2 regions of the Streptomyces sp. NPDC056738 genome follow, and region 1 is predicted to be linked to the other one. Evidence: riboswitches for the same ligand, from Rfam matches in the RefSeq annotation. Region 1 holds a riboswitch; the other holds the start of a gene.
The links. A riboswitch is a leader RNA that binds a small molecule or an ion and turns the genes downstream of it on or off. The one in region 1 is predicted to bind cobalamin.
Positions count from the first base shown of each region.

Region 2: another riboswitch for cobalamin. It lies ahead of ACFRIC_RS02825 (CbtB-domain containing protein); the one in region 1 lies ahead of metE (5-methyltetrahydropteroyltriglutamate--homocysteine S-methyltransferase).

Region 1 is NZ_JBHTZF010000001.1:478,229-485,544, reverse strand. It holds gene ACFRIC_RS01955 (MFS transporter) at 1-330, opposite strand, end outside; gene metE (5-methyltetrahydropteroyltriglutamate--homocysteine S-methyltransferase) at 580-2,898, opposite strand; cobalamin riboswitch at 3,065-3,307, opposite strand; gene ACFRIC_RS01945 (3-hydroxybutyryl-CoA dehydrogenase) at 3,487-4,362, opposite strand; gene aceB (malate synthase A) at 4,359-5,957, opposite strand; gene aceA (isocitrate lyase) at 6,052-7,316, opposite strand, start outside.
Region 2 is NZ_JBHTZF010000001.1:692,882-700,197, forward strand. It holds gene ACFRIC_RS02815 (hypothetical protein) at 369-1,223, shown strand; gene ACFRIC_RS02820 (CbtA family protein) at 1,308-2,066, opposite strand; gene ACFRIC_RS02825 (CbtB-domain containing protein) at 2,087-2,308, opposite strand; cobalamin riboswitch at 2,349-2,494, opposite strand; gene ACFRIC_RS02830 (enoyl-CoA hydratase/isomerase family protein) at 2,555-3,685, opposite strand; gene ACFRIC_RS02835 (CHAT domain-containing protein) at 4,353-6,884, shown strand; gene ACFRIC_RS02840 (hypothetical protein) at 6,946-7,170, opposite strand; gene ACFRIC_RS02845 (DUF6338 family protein) at 7,167-7,316, opposite strand, start outside.

The sequences.
Region 1 (7,316 bases):
TCCGGCGGCCGTGGTGATCGCGAGAAGGAACGACCAGAAGCCGTCCACCAGCACGAAGCCGGCCGTGGCCAGTGCCTGCACCACCAGGGTGGCGATGTAGACGCCGCGTGCTCCGTATCGGTCCGCCAGATGACCGACCGCGACGCCCAGGGCGAGGGCGGCAAGTCCGGCCGCGCCGAGTCCGAGTCCCACCTGGCCGGCCGGGAGATGAACCGCCTCCGTGAAGTACAGAACCCCGGCGGTCAGGTACAGGCCGCTGCCGACGGTGTAGACGAAGTTCGAGGCGGCGAGGACGCGTTGTGGTCCGGTGCTCGGCAGTAGACGGGGCATGGCGGGGCTCCCTGTCGCGAACAGGCGGTAAGGATTCCGACAGCTTGTTGCATATTACGTGCAAGTGCAAGAGAGTGGCGTTACTGAGCGGCGCGTGAGGGGGCGAGTCCTGTCGTATCCATGGCATCGGTCGGTGCTGGGCGCACGGTCGGACACCAGGTGACTTGGTGAGAGCCGGCGCGGTCTCGACCCGGGGCCGGGGGAGGAGGCGGTGTGGCTGCTTCCTCCCCCGGCCGATGGGGCCTCTGGCTAGCGGGCGGAGAGTTCCTCGCGAACCTCGCGGGCGGCGGCGACCAGGTTCTCCAGAGAGGCGCGGGTCTCCGGCCAACCGCGGGTCTTCAGGCCGCAGTCGGGGTTGACCCACAACCGCTCGGCGGGAATGGCCTCGAGCCCGGTCCGCAGGAGCGCGGCGGCCTCCTGCGCACTGGGTACCCGCGGCGAGTGGATGTCGTACACGCCGGGCCCGGCCTCACGCGGATAGCCGTGCGCGGCGAGCTCGCGCGCGACCTGCATGTGCGAGCGGGCGGCTTCGAGGCTGATGACGTCGGCGTCGAGGTCGTCGATGGCCTGGACGATGTCCCCGAACTCGGCGTAGCACATGTGGGTGTGGATCTGGGTGTCCGGCCGTACGCCTCCGGTGGTCAGCCGGAACGCCTCGGTCGCCCACGCGAGGTACGCTGGGCGGTCGGCGGCCCGCAGTGGCAGCGTCTCGCGCAAGGCGGGCTCGTCCACCTGGATCACCGAAGTCCCGGCCGTCTCCAGGTCGTCGACCTCGTCCCGCAGGGCGAGGGCGACCTGTCGGGCGGTGTCGCCGAGGGGCTGGTCGTCGCGGACGAAGGACCAGGCGAGCATGGTGACCGGGCCGGTGAGCATGCCCTTCACCGGCCGGGAGGTGAGCGACTGGGCGTACGTCGTCCAGCGCACGGTCATCGGTCCGGGGCGGGAGATGTCCCCGGCCAGGATCGGCGGACGGACGTAGCGAGTTCCGTAGGACTGCACCCAACCGTGCCGCGTGGCCAGGTATCCCGTCATCTGCTCGGCGAAGTACTGGACCATGTCGTTGCGTTCGGGCTCGCCGTGCACCAGGACGTCCAGGCCGGTCTTCTCCTGGAAGGCGATGACCTCCTGGATCTCGGCCCGGATGCGCTCCTCGTAGCCTGCCGCGTCGATGCGTCCCGTCCGCAGGTCGGCGCGGGCGGTGCGCAGTTCGCCGGTCTGCGGGAAGGAGCCGATCGTGGTGGTCGGCAGCAGGGGAAGGCCGAGACGGGCTCGTTGAGCCGGTGCCCGCCGGGCATAGGGCTGTGAGCGGCGGCCGTCGGCGTCCGTGACGGCCGTGATGCGGGCCCGGACGGCGGGGTCGTGTGTGATCGGTGAGTTCACGCGCGAGGCCAAGTCGGCGCGGTTCGCGGCGAGTTCGCCCGCGATCGCGTCGGTGCCGAGGCGCAGGCCCTGGGCGAGGGTGGCGATCTCGGTGGACTTCTGGCGGGCGAAGGCGAGCCAGCGCAGGATCTGGGGGTCGATGTCCTGCTCGGCGGTCGTGTCGAGCGGGACGTGGAGGAGGGAACACGACGCCGACACGTCGACCTGGTCGGCGAGACCCAGCAGGGTGCCGAGGGTGGCGAGGGACTTGGCCAGGTCGTTGATCCAGATGTTGCGGCCGTTCACGACACCCGCGATGAGTCGCTTGCCGGGCAGACCGCCCACGGCCGCGAGGGCCTCGAGGTTGGCCGCCGCGGCGTCGGTGAAGTCCAGGGCGAGCCCGTCGACGGGGGCCTTGGCCAGCACCGGCAGGGCCTCGCCGAGCCGGTCGAGGTACGAGGCGACCAGGAGTTTGGGCCGGTCGGTCAGGCTGCCGAGCGCGTGGTAGGCGTGGGCGGCGGCGTCCAGTTCGGCCCGGGTGCGGTCCTGAACGAGGGCGGGCTCGTCCAACTGGACCCACTCGGCTCCGGCCGCGCGCAGGTCGGCGAGGACCTCGGCGTACACCGGCAGCAGGCGGTCCAGCAGCGTGAGCGGTTCGAAGTCCGCGGGCACGCCCGGGGCGGGTTTGGCGAGCAGCAGGTAGGTGACCGGCCCGACCAGGACCGGACGGGCGTCCAGTCCGAGGGCGAGCGCTTCCTTCAGGTGGGCGACCTGCCGGGTGGAGTCGGCCGTGAAGACCACGTCAGGGCCCAACTCGGGCACCAGATAGTGGTAGTTGGTGTCGAACCACTTGGTCATCTCCAGCGGTGCGACATCCTGCGTACCGCGCGCCATGGCGAAGTAGCCCTCCAGGGCGTCCGCCTCCAGGGCGGCCCGATGGCGGGCGGGGATCGCGCCGACCATGACGGTGGTGTCGAGGACGTGGTCGTAGTACGAGAAGTCGCCGGTCGGGACCTCGTCGACACCGGCTTCGGTGAGCCGGCGCCAGTTCGCGGCGCGGAGGTCGGCGGCGGCGCGGTGGAGGGCGTCGGCGGTGACGCGGCCCTTCCAGTAGCCCTCGATCGCCTTCTTCAGTTCCCGGTCGGGTCCCTGGCGGGGGTAGCCGTACACGGTGGCCCGTGCTGCCGCGGTCGCGGACTTCGCTGTCACGGAAATCTCCTTCGCGAGATATCTCCCTGGGATCCCGGTGACGGGACGCGAGCGCGAAGGGGTGACGGACCGGGCGGAACCGACCTCGCGCGGCACGGCGCGATCTTCCGTCCGATATGTACGCCGACCCGCCCACGAGGTCACCGGGACATCCGCGCACGAGTCCTTTCGCGCGCGGGCAACGGGCAGGTCTTCGGACTCACGGGCACGTCTCCTCGTACACACTTCGTACGAGCGATACGAGACACCTACTGGCCGTCGCTTCCCAGGCCCGGTTCGTCGGACCCAGTGCGTATGACGGCGGTCGTTCCCGCTCACCGCTGCGGGGCAGTCCCGGATTCCCACCGGGTTCCCTCTTACGACGCATCCCGCCTGGCGGACGGGGCGAACCAGCTGCACCGCCCACCCTAGGGCAATCCGCCCGCGCGGCCGACCCCGTCCGGCATTCGGATGGTGACGGGGACACGGGCGCGGTGACGACGGGAAGCGCCGCCCCCACGCTTCCCGTCGCCCTCCCCCCGTGAGGCGTCCGCCGGCTCCCTCGGTCGGCAGTGCGGTCCGGCCCTCGGCCCGGTCGGGGCAGGATGTTCAGGCTGTCGCCTGGCCGTAGGTGTGGAATCCCCGTCCGGTCTTCCGGCCCAGCAGTCCCGCCTCGACCATGCGCTGGAGCAGCGGGGGCGGGGCGTAGAGGGGTTCCCTGAACTCGTCGTAGAGCGATTCCGCGATCGAGGCGACGGTGTCCAGGCCGATCAGGTCCGCGAGCTTGAGCGGGCCCATCGGATGGGCGCAGCCCAGCTCCATGCCGGTGTCGATGTCGGCCGCCGTGGCGAAGCCCGACTCCGCCATCCGGACGGCCGCCAGTACGTACGGGATCAGCAGGGCGTTGACGACGAAGCCGGCTCGGTCCCGTGAGCGGATCACCGTCTTGCCGAGCGTGCCCGTGGCGAAGTCCTCCACCGCGGTCACGGTCTCCGGCGAGGTGTGCAGCGAGGCCACGACCTCCACCAGCGGCAGCACCGGCACCGGGTTGAAGAAGTGCAGTCCCACCACGCGGTCGGCACGGCTCGTGGCCATCCCGAGCCGCATCACCGGCAAGGAGGAGGTGTTCGTCGCGAACACCGCACCCGGATCCTCGACGGTCTTGTCGAGGGCGGCGAACACCTCGGTCTTGGCGTCGGCGTTCTCGATGACCGCCTCGACGACGAGCTGCCGGTCGGCCAGGTCGTCCAGAGTGCCCGTGAAGACGATGCGGGCGAGGGCGTCCCGCGCTGCCTGTGGCTCCAACTTGCCTCGGCGTACGGCCCGTTCGAGAGAGGAGGCCACTCGTTCGCGGGCTGCGCGGGCGGCTGTCGCGTCGGCTTCGCAGACCACCGTGTCCAGTCCGGCCCGCGCGCAGACCTCGGCGATGCCCGCGCCCATCCGGCCGCCCCCGACCACGCCCACGCGCCGGAAGCCGGCGCTCACGATCGGGGCTCCGCGTGCCGCACGAGGTGCCCGGAGTAGGCGTCCGGGGTGAAGAAGAGAGGCAACTCGCCGCTGAGGGCGGTGCGTTCGAAGAGTGCGCGCACGGCGTCGAGGTCCGCCCACGGGTACTCGGATCCGAGCGCGGCGAGTTCCTCGTCGAGGATGTCGACCACGCCCAGCCGGTCGATCACCCGGTGTCGCAGCCACTGCCAGATCTGCACGCGGGCGATCTCGGCGGTCGCCGCGTCCTCCATGAGGCCGTACAGGGCGACCGCTCCCTGACCCCGCATCCAGGCGGCGAAGTACCGCAACGCGACAGCGATGTTGGTGCGCACGCCCTCCGGCGTGGGCGGTCCGGTGATCCGGCGCACCGACAGCAGGTCCGCGGCCCGGACGTCCACGTCGTCCCGCGTCCGGTCGGTCTGGTCGGGCCGGTCCCCCAGGACACCGTCGAACACCTCACGGCACACCGGGACGAGCCCGGGATGGGCGACCCAGGACCCGTCGAACCCGTCCTCCGCCTCGCGCTCCTTGTCCAGCCGTACCGTGGCGAGCGCCGCCTCGTGGGTGGCCGGGTCCTTGCTCGGCACCTGGGCCGCCATGCCGCCGATGGCGTGGGCGCCGCGCTTGTGACAGGTGCGCACGAGCAGTTCGGTGTATGCCCGCATGAAAGGCGCGGTCATGGTGACCTTCGCCCGGTCGGGGAGGAGGAAGTCGGTGCGATGCCCGAGGGTCTTGATCAGGCTGAACAGGTAGTCCCACCGGCCCGCGTTGAGGCCGGAGCTGTGCTCGCGCAGCTCGTAGAGGATCTCCTCCATCTCGAAGGCCGCGGTGATCGTCTCGATGAGGACCGTGGCCCGGATCGTGCCCCGGGGGATGCCCAGCAGTTCCTGCGCGGTGAGGAAGACGTCGTTCCACAGCCGTGCCTCGTACCGGTTCTCCAGCTTTGGCAGGTAGAAGTAGGGTCCGTGCCCGGCGTCGATCTGACGCCGCGCGCAGTGGAAGAAGTAGAGCCCGAAGTCGACGAGGGCTGCGGGCACCGGTCCGCCGTCGAACTCCAGGTGGTCCTCGGTGAGATGCCAGCCGCGCGGCCGGACGACGATGGTGGCGAGCCTTTCCCGGTCGGCAAGTCGGTACTCCCTGCCGTCCTCGGCGGTGAAGTCGATGCGGCGCTCGATCGCGTCGAGCAGGGTGAGCTGGCCGCCGATGATGTTCGCCCAGGTGGGGGCGGTGGCGTCCTCGAAGTCCGCCATCCACACCCGGGCACCGGAGTTGAGGGCGTTGACCGCCATACGACGTTCCGGCGGTCCGGTGATCTCGACCCGGCGGTCGGTCAGGCCAGGTGCCGCGGGCGCCACGCGCCAGGAGGGGTCGGCACGGACGCCCGAGGTGACGATGGGGAAGTCGAGCGGGGAGCCGGCCGCGATGCGCAGGGACTGGCGTCTGCGTTCCTTCAGCAACTCCCGCCTGCGCTCGCCGAACGCGGCGGCGAGGCTGCCGACGAAGTCCAGGGCGGCGGGCGTGAGGATCTCGTCGTGCCGGTCGCCCGGCGCCGCGAGCACGCGGACGCGGTGGGTCAGGGTGGTGGTGGACATCGGGTTCTCCAGACGGAAGGGGGGAGTGGGGAGCGGACGGGGGAGGCCGTACGATCCCCACTCGGTCGGGAGCGGGCGGGGGAGGCCACACGTTCTAGTGGAACTGCTCTTCCTCCGTGGACCCGGCCAGAGCGGTGGTGGAGGACGCCGGGTTGACGGCGGTGGAGACCAGGTCGAAGTAGCCGGTACCGACCTCGCGTTGGTGCCTGACGGCGGTGAACCCGTGCTCCTGGGCGGCGAACTCCCTTTCCTGGAGGTCGACGTAAGCAGTCATCCCGTGCTCGGCGTAGCCACGCGCGAGGTCGAACATGCCGTGGTTCAGGGAGTGGAAGCCGGCCAGGGTGATGAACTGGAAGCGATAGCCCATGGCCCCGAGTTCCCGCTGGAACTTGGCGATCTGGTCATCGTCCAGAGCGGCCTTCCAGTTGAAGGACGGCGAGCAGTTGTAGGCCAGCATCTGGTCCGGGTGCTCGGCGTGGACGGCCTCGGCGAACTCCCGGGCCTGAGCGAGGTCGGGGGTGCCGGTCTCGACCCAGATCAGGTCGGCGTACGGGGCGTAGGCGAGGCCGCGGGCGATCACGGGCTCCATGCCGTTCCTGACGCGGTAGAAGCCCTCGGCGGTGCGCTCGCCGGTGACGAACCGGGCGTCGCGCTCGTCGACGTCGCTGGTCAGCAGATTGGCGGCGAGGGCGTCGGTGCGGGCGACGATGACGGTCGGTACGTCGGCGATGTCGGCGGCCAGACGAGCCGCGTTGAGGGTACGGATGTGCTGCGAGGTCGGGACGAGGACCTTGCCGCCGAGGTGGCCGCACTTCTTCTCGGAGGCGAGCTGGTCCTCGTAGTGGATGCCGGCCGCGCCGGCCGCGATCATCGCCTTGGTCAGTTCGAACGCGTTGAGCGGGCCGCCGAAACCGGCCTCCGCGTCGGCGACGATGGGGGCGAGCCAGTCGGTGGTGTCCGTGCCGCCCTCGGCGGTGGCGATCTGGTCGGCGCGCAGCAGGGCGTTGTTGATCCGGCGGACCACCTGTGGCACCGAGTTGACCGGGTACAGGCTCTGGTCGGGGTAGGTGTGGCCGGCCTGGTTGGCGTCGGCGGCGACCTGCCAGCCGGACAGATAGATGGCCTGAAGGCCCGCCCTGACCTGCTGGACCGCCTGCCCGCCGGTGAGCGCGCCGAGCGCGTGGATGTAGTCCCGCTCGTGCAACTGACGCCACAGGCGCTCGGCACCGCGACGGGCCAGCGTGTGCTCCTCACGGACGCTGCCCGAGAGCCGGATCACGTCCTCGGCGCCGTAGGTGCGCTCGACTCCACGCCAACGGGGGTCGGTGGCCCAGTGTCCCGCGAGTTCCTCGGCCGCCG
Region 2 (7,316 bases), 210 kb from region 1:
GCTCGAAGCCGCGTGCGCGGGCCGACCGCAGCGGTGTCGGTCGGCCGCGCGCACGGTCCACAACCAGCCCTGTCCATGCGGGCGTTGCGGCGGTCCGGCCATGAACACGGCACGCGTGGCCACCGTACACAGGAGCACCGGAAACCTTCCGGTGCTCCCGCTCTTGGGCCCTCCTGTGCTCCCCACGGGTCTTCGAGCCGGGCGGGCGTCGCTACCGAGCGAGGTACAGATGGTGCCGAGAACCAGAGTGGGATCACCGCGGGCGCGGTACGTCAATACGCCTGCCGCGCACGTTCAGGACGCGTTCAGGTCGACCTTGTCAAGGTTCGACCGAGATCGAATCCCCCACACACCGCAGGAGCACCCCTTTGACGACGAAATCGGTGATGAAGAAGCTGCCCGAGGTGACGCTGGCCTTCTGGATCATGAAGATCGCCGCGACGACCCTGGGTGAGACGGCGGGTGATCTGTTCGCCCAGACCCTCAAGCTCGGCTACTTCGTGACCACGATCGTGCTGTTCCTGCTCTTCGTCGTGACGCTGGTCGTCCAGCTCAGGTCCCGCCGGTACAACCCGTTCTTCTACTGGACCGTGATCCTGTCGACCAGCATGGCCGGCACCACGATGTCGGACTTCATGAACCGCGATGCCAGCGCCAAGTACCTCTCGGGCGGCGCCTCCTCGCTCGGCTGGGGCCCACAGGGCCTCGGTCTGGGCTACCCCGAGGGAGCGGCGATCCTCGTCTCGCTCCTCCTGGCGATCTTCCTCGCCTGGAAACTGAGCGGGATGACCTTTCAGATCCGGGACATCGTCACCTTCCGCGGCGAGGCTCTGTTCTGGTCGGCGATCCTCGTCTCCAACACCCTCGGTACGTCGATGGGGGACTTCCTCTCCGACAGCTCCGGCCTCGGCTACCTGGGCGGGGCGCTGCTCGTCACCGGCGTACTGGCGGTGCTCGTCGCGCTGATGAAGGTGCCGACGGTGTCGAACGCCCTGCTGTTCTGGATCGCCTTCGTCCTCACCCGGCCGCTGGGCGCCACCGCGGGCGACTTCCTCACCAAACCGCTCGCCAAGGGAGGTCTCGACCTGGGCACCGCGGGCTCGTCGGCCGTGCTGCTCGCCGTCCTGCTCGGCCTCATGGCCTACGCACAGGTCCGGGAACGCCGAGACGCCGGGCCCGGCCCGGAGGCGGAGGCGCTCCGGCAGGAAGCCGGCCGTCGATGAGACCGGCCTCGGGCATGTCTCCAGGGCCCTGACGCGAGAGAGCCCCTCGGAACATCCGAGGGGCTCTCTCGCATTCCGGACCGGTCAGCTCGCGGCCGGGACCGAGTGCCCGGAAGGTACCTTCGCGGGCTTGGGGTTGAGCATGCGTTCGGCCAACTCGCCGAAGGCCAGGCCGAATCCGCCCCACAGGACGGTCTGGATGGCCAGGGCGGAGAGCCTGAAGCGCCACAGCAGCGTGGCCGGGAAGTCCGTGGGGACCTCGTTGACGGCGGGCAGGAACGCGTAGGCCAGGCCGATCACCACGGCGAACGCGGCCACCGCGACGACGGTGGCGTACCAGGCGCCCAGAGCGGGAGCCAGGCGCTTGCCGAGGATGGTGGCGGCGACGGCCAGCAGCACGCTGAGGACCATCATCAGGAAGTACAGGGCGGTCCGCTTGCCGATGGTGTCGGGGTCGCCGACCGACGGCGGGTTGGCCGGGTACTTCAGGAACGGCACGACGTACACGGCGAGGAGCGCGGTCCCGGACAGCAGGAGCGCGGTCGCGCGCGGGCCGAAGCGGCCCACACGGCCGAGGGCGAAGCAGTAGGCGAGCGCCGCGATGCCGCCGAAGGAGACGCCGTAGACCAGGACACCGGTGGCCAGGCCCGCGGTGGACTGGAGGCTGCGGGAGACGAGTTCGACCTCGTGCCCGTGCGCGTGGGAGTGCGCCTCCTCGAAGCCGATGGCGCTGTCGACGCTCGGTTCACCGAGCAAGTAGGCGACGACCAGGGCCAGTACACCGGCCGCGAGGCCTGCGAGCATGCCGCGTACGAGGAGGTTTCTTACCGTTGCGGAGTTCATGACGAGTGCTCTTCCTCGCGTCAGTGGCAGGGGAAGCCGAGCAGGTGGCGGGCGTCGTGCACCCACTCGTGGACGTCCTCGCCGGAGACGACGGAGGTGGCGCCCTGTTCGGCGCCGACGAAGTACAGCAGGACCAGCATCAGGATGCCGAAGAAGGCCGCCCAGGGGACGATCGCGCCGATCGGCAGCTTGGCGGGGAGAGCGGGGGTGGTGGCTGTCGGCGGAGCGACGGTCTGCGCCATGGCAGGACCTCCTCGGGAGTTCGCGTCCCATCTCGGTGGTGCACAGGATGCCGCCTACGGGTCTGACTCACGAGGTCCCGGCGTGGCCGGGACGGCTCGTTCACAGTGGCGCGACCGTGCCGGATTTGCACCGGCTTCCGTCTTGACGTCATCGATATCGGACCGACCGTACCGCGTGGCGCGTACCTGGCCAAGACCGCGCCGACCGGGGTGATCTTCCTCTCGTCCCAGGTGACACGCCCGTCCTCAGCCTTCTTCCGCCCCCGCACCCGTGCCGGACTCGCCCTCGGACAGCCCGAGTTCACGCTCGCCCAGCGGCGTGAAGAAGCGCTCGACGTCGGCGTCGGTGACCTCGGCGAGTGTGGCCGGGAACCAGCGCGGCCGGCGGTCCTTGTCGATGATCTGGGCCCGGACGCCCTCCACCAGGTCGGGGGCGGACAGGGCGGCACAGGAGACGCGGTACTCCTGGTCGAGAACACGCTCCAGCGATCCGAGCCGCCGGGCGCGGCGCAGGGAGGCCAGCGTGACCTTCAGAGCGGTGGGCGAGTTGCCGAGCAGGATCTCCGCCGTCTCCTTCGCGGCCGGGTCGTCGGTCGCGAGCAGCCGCCGGACGATCTCCTCGACCGAGCCGGCGTCGTAGCAGGCGTCGATCCACCCGCGCCGCTCGGCGAGTTCGGCCGGCGGGGCGGGCCGGGCGTGAGCGGCCACGGCCTCGGCCACGGGCCGGTCGGCGAGGTCGGACACGAACCCCTGGAGCGAGGAGGCCGGCAGGAAGTGGTCGGCGAGGCCGCACAGCAGCGCGTCCCCGGCGCCGATCGAGGCGCCCGTCAGGGCGAGATGGGTGCCGAGTTCGCCCGGGGCGAGGGCGAGCAGACGGGTGCCGCCGACGTCGGGGACGAAACCGATGCCGGTCTCGGGCATGGCCACGCGCGAGCGCTCGGTGACGATCCGCACGCCGCCGTGGGCGGAGATCCCGACGCCGCCGCCCATGACGATGCCGTCCATGACCGCCACGTACGGCTTGGGGTAGCGGGCAATGCGGGCGTTGAGGTGGTACTCGTCGCGCCAGAAGGCGGCCGACGCGGTGCCGTCCGCGTCGCGCGCGTCGTCGTGGACGACCCGGATGTCGCCGCCCGCGCACAGGCCGCGCTCCCCGGCCCCGGTGATGACGACGGTCTCGACGGCGGGGTCGTGTTCCCAGGCGGTGAGCGCCCGGTCGATCCGCCGCACCATCGCGTGGTTCAGGGCGTTCAGCGCCCTGGGCCGGTTGAGGGTGATGCGGCCGACGCGTCCTTCGGTGCGCAGCAGGACGGATTCCTCCACGCCGGAAGCCTGGGGGCCGGACGCCTCGGGGCCGGATGCCTGGGAGCCGCTCATCCGAACGCCTGCGCAGGGCGACGGGTCACGATGACGCGCATGATCTCGGTGGTTCCTTCCACGTCCCGGCCGCGCGGGTCACCACGGCCTCCGAACCACCGTACCCACCACACCCGTCCCGCGATCGAACGGCCCGCGCGGTCAGTTCCTCCGGCCTGGCTGCGGCGAGGACACGGATCACACGTCCACCGGGAGCCTGCGGAGCGAGGTGTCACCGCCGTCCGGGACGCGGCCCCTCGGCACCGGAAGGACGACACCAGGGCGCCGGCGACTTCGGCCCCCGCCCCGGCCACCGGGCTGACGGCGGTGGGGTGCGTCGGCGCCGGGCGGGGCGCAACCGCTCGAGCACGTCTCGCCTCCAGGCCGCCAACTGCCCCAACTACCCCAGTTTCACGACCCGTTCGACCGTCCCAGGCCCTGTCGTGGAACCGATCAGGTGTACCCAGGCGCAACCGAGCGTGGCTCTGGTCCAGGTGGGGAATGGTTGGCTGCGTGGGCGGGGTACCGGCGTGGTGTGCGATCACGGAGCACCCATCGAGGCTGGAAACGATCACCGATGGGAGGGTCGGCGGGGTCTGGCCGAGGGGCCTGCCCGGCGTGGCTCGGGCTGCAGGGAGTCCGGTGTGGAAGCCGCCGCCGATTGCCCGTGCACGGGTGAGCCGAGGGGATGCTGCTGATGATTGACCCAGGTCTGGCCGCGCGGGCACGGCATCTGCTCGCCCATCACCCGCAGCGACTCTCCGATGACGAGTTCCTCGCCGAAGCCACAACGCTCCACGACCTTGTAGAGGACCCTCCTACCGAGCAGCCGGCCCACGAGGCGGTCTTGTTGCGACGCCGGATGACGCAGATCTGGTCACGGTCCGAGCAGACCGCGATGCCACCCGTTGAGTTCCGGTATGGACTCTTTCGTGCGGGGCACCTCGACGAGCCCGGGCCGTTCCGGCAGTTGAGGGGGCACCTCTACTGCGCGACGGTCAAGTTCCATCGCGCGCTGAGCGGGGAGCGGCGGTGCCTGCAGTCGGCCGAGATGCACTGCCGGGATGCCCTCCTGATCGGGGGCCAGAACAGCGCGCAGCGGCACCCGAGCTGGACCGAGGCCGGGGACGAGAGCAGGATGACGCTCGCAGCCATCCTGTGCTGCCTCTACGAGCAGGACCGTGAGCTCCTGGCCGCCGGCGGACCGACGGCCCAGCGCATCCGCGCCTACGTCGACGAGGCGATCGCACAGACCGAGCAGCCGCCGGCCATGCCCCAGATGATCCACTCGTGGCGTGCCGTGCGTGGGCGCGCGCTGGTGTACCGCTGGTCCGACGCCGACCCCGCAGTCCGTGATGCTGCCGACATCGAAGGGGGGATCTCACTGCTGGAATCCGCTGCGGCCCAGCCGGGCCATGAGGGGCTCGGGAGCCAGAAGCTGCTTGCGGATGCCCTCATCGAGCGCCGCGGCCACGACGACCTGGTGCGGGCCATCAAGATGCTTTCCGCGTGGATCCACCAGGTACCAGCGGAAATGGCGCCTGCGGCGGAGCAGAGCCTCGCCCAAGCCCGTATGTTGCTCAGCGGCGACGATCAGCTCTTCGACGCGTCATACAGGGATGCCCTCGCAACCGGTCGGCTGCGCATCGCGTGGGACACGAAGACACAGCACGCCGGCTGGCTGCGGACGGCGGGCAGGACACGCGAGGCGGCACATGCCTACCTCGCGGCCTTCCAGGTGCTGCCTGGACTCGTCGGGCTTCAGGGCGAGCGCCCGGACAAGGAAGTGGTTCTCCTTCACACCGGTCGCGCTGCGTCCACTGCCGCCACCGACTTGATCCGCTCCGGCAGCCGTGACGATCTCATTGCCGCGGTCATGCTGCTGGAGGCATCCCGGGCGGTCATGCTCGGCGAGATGCTGGACCTGAGCGGGCCTCAGGCAAAGCCGGGCGGTCCCGAGCGAGCTCGGCTGGCACGACTGTCGACCGAAATCGTGGCCTTGGAGAATGGCACCGCCGGTGGGCAGCTCAGTCCCTGGCAGATCGCCGAACGCCTCGAGCGCGCGTACGGCGACCACGCCGCACTCACCGGGAACGGCACACACGGCCCACCCACGGTGGAGGTCGCCGGGCAGTCGACGTGGCGTACCGTTTGCCGGGCCGCGCAACCGGCACCTCTGGTGTACTTGACCGCCGGCGACAGCGGCGGCGGTGCGGTGATCGTTCCCAGCGGTCTCGCCGCCAAGAATCAGCAGCCCATCGGGATCAGCCTGCCCCGCCTCGACCACCCGACCGTGCTCCAACAGGTTGCCCTCCTCCGGCGGATGGACGAGTTGCAGGGGCAGAACCTGGATCCGAAGACGGGCGAATCTCGGATTCAGATCATGACGCGGGTCCTGGAAACGCTGTGGGACTGCGCCATGGAGAAGGTCGTGGAGGAACTGGGCGGTACGCGGCTGGCGGTTCTCCTCGCAGGTGGTCTTCTCGGCATGCTGCCGCTCCATGCCGCCGGCGAGATGCCGCAGGAACGACCGCAATCGTGGCGCTTCGCGCTCGACTCCATGGCGTTCACCTACGCCCCGACCGTGGCGTCCATGACCTGGGCACGCGCACACCGCAAGGATGCCTCCCGGTGGAAGAGCCTTTTCGTGCTCGCTCCTCCGGACGACTCGCCCAGGCCGATGAGCCGCGAGGCCGAGCTCGAAGCCCTCTCCCGGCTGGACGGTCTGGTACTTGAGAAGATCGACACTCTGGAAGACCGCAGGACGATCATGGGGGCGTTGAGGCGCCACGACGTCTTCCACTTCGCAGGCCACGGCTGGCCCTCCGCGACGGACCCGTTGTCCGGAGGTTTGTATCTCTCCGCAGGGCAGACTCTCCAGGTCGCCTCGTTCCTGGCAGAGCCCCCTCTTCCGGGCCGCGTGGCGATGATCCCAGGATGTTCCACCGCCATGATCGGAGACCATCTGCCGGAGGAGAGCGTGGGGCTGCCCACCGCGTTGCTCCAGGCAGGCTTCACCGACGTCATGGCGACGCAGTGGAGCGTCGAGGGTGGCCTGATGGCCGGTTTGATCGACGGGCTCTACCGCCGGTGGCGGGAGCCGGGAACGCACCCCGCCTTCGCTCTCGCAGGGATTCAGCGTGAGCTGTTCCGCACCGGCGACAACGGCCGGCCCCTTCACCCGCTGTACTGGGCGCCCTTCACACACACCGGGGGGTGACCGTCCCACGAGGGTCGCCGACCGCCCGTGCCCGCCGCGGGGCCAGGCGGTCGGCGCACCGTCACTGCGCGGCCGTACCTCCGGAGGCGTCCGACGGCTGCTGGGACGGCGCCTCGTCCGCCGGGGGCGCTGTAGCCACCGGGGGCGCCACGGCCGCCTGCGGAATGTGAGTCATCTCCGCGGGGGTCTTCTCGGACTGGCCGTGGCCACGGCCGTCGGTGTTGTCGAAACTCGCGAAGCCCGGCGCTCGCTGGTCGTCGTCCCTGCTCACGTTGTCCTGGGTCATGTCCCCGGCTCACCCCAAATCACTTCCATGAAGCTGATCTCCTCCCAGGAGATCAGGATTCCGATGTTCCGCAGCTGAGGGCGGTGGTCCGTCCCGAGCACGAACAGGCCGTCCTCGTTGCAAATGGCCGTGTCGCAGAGGTAGAG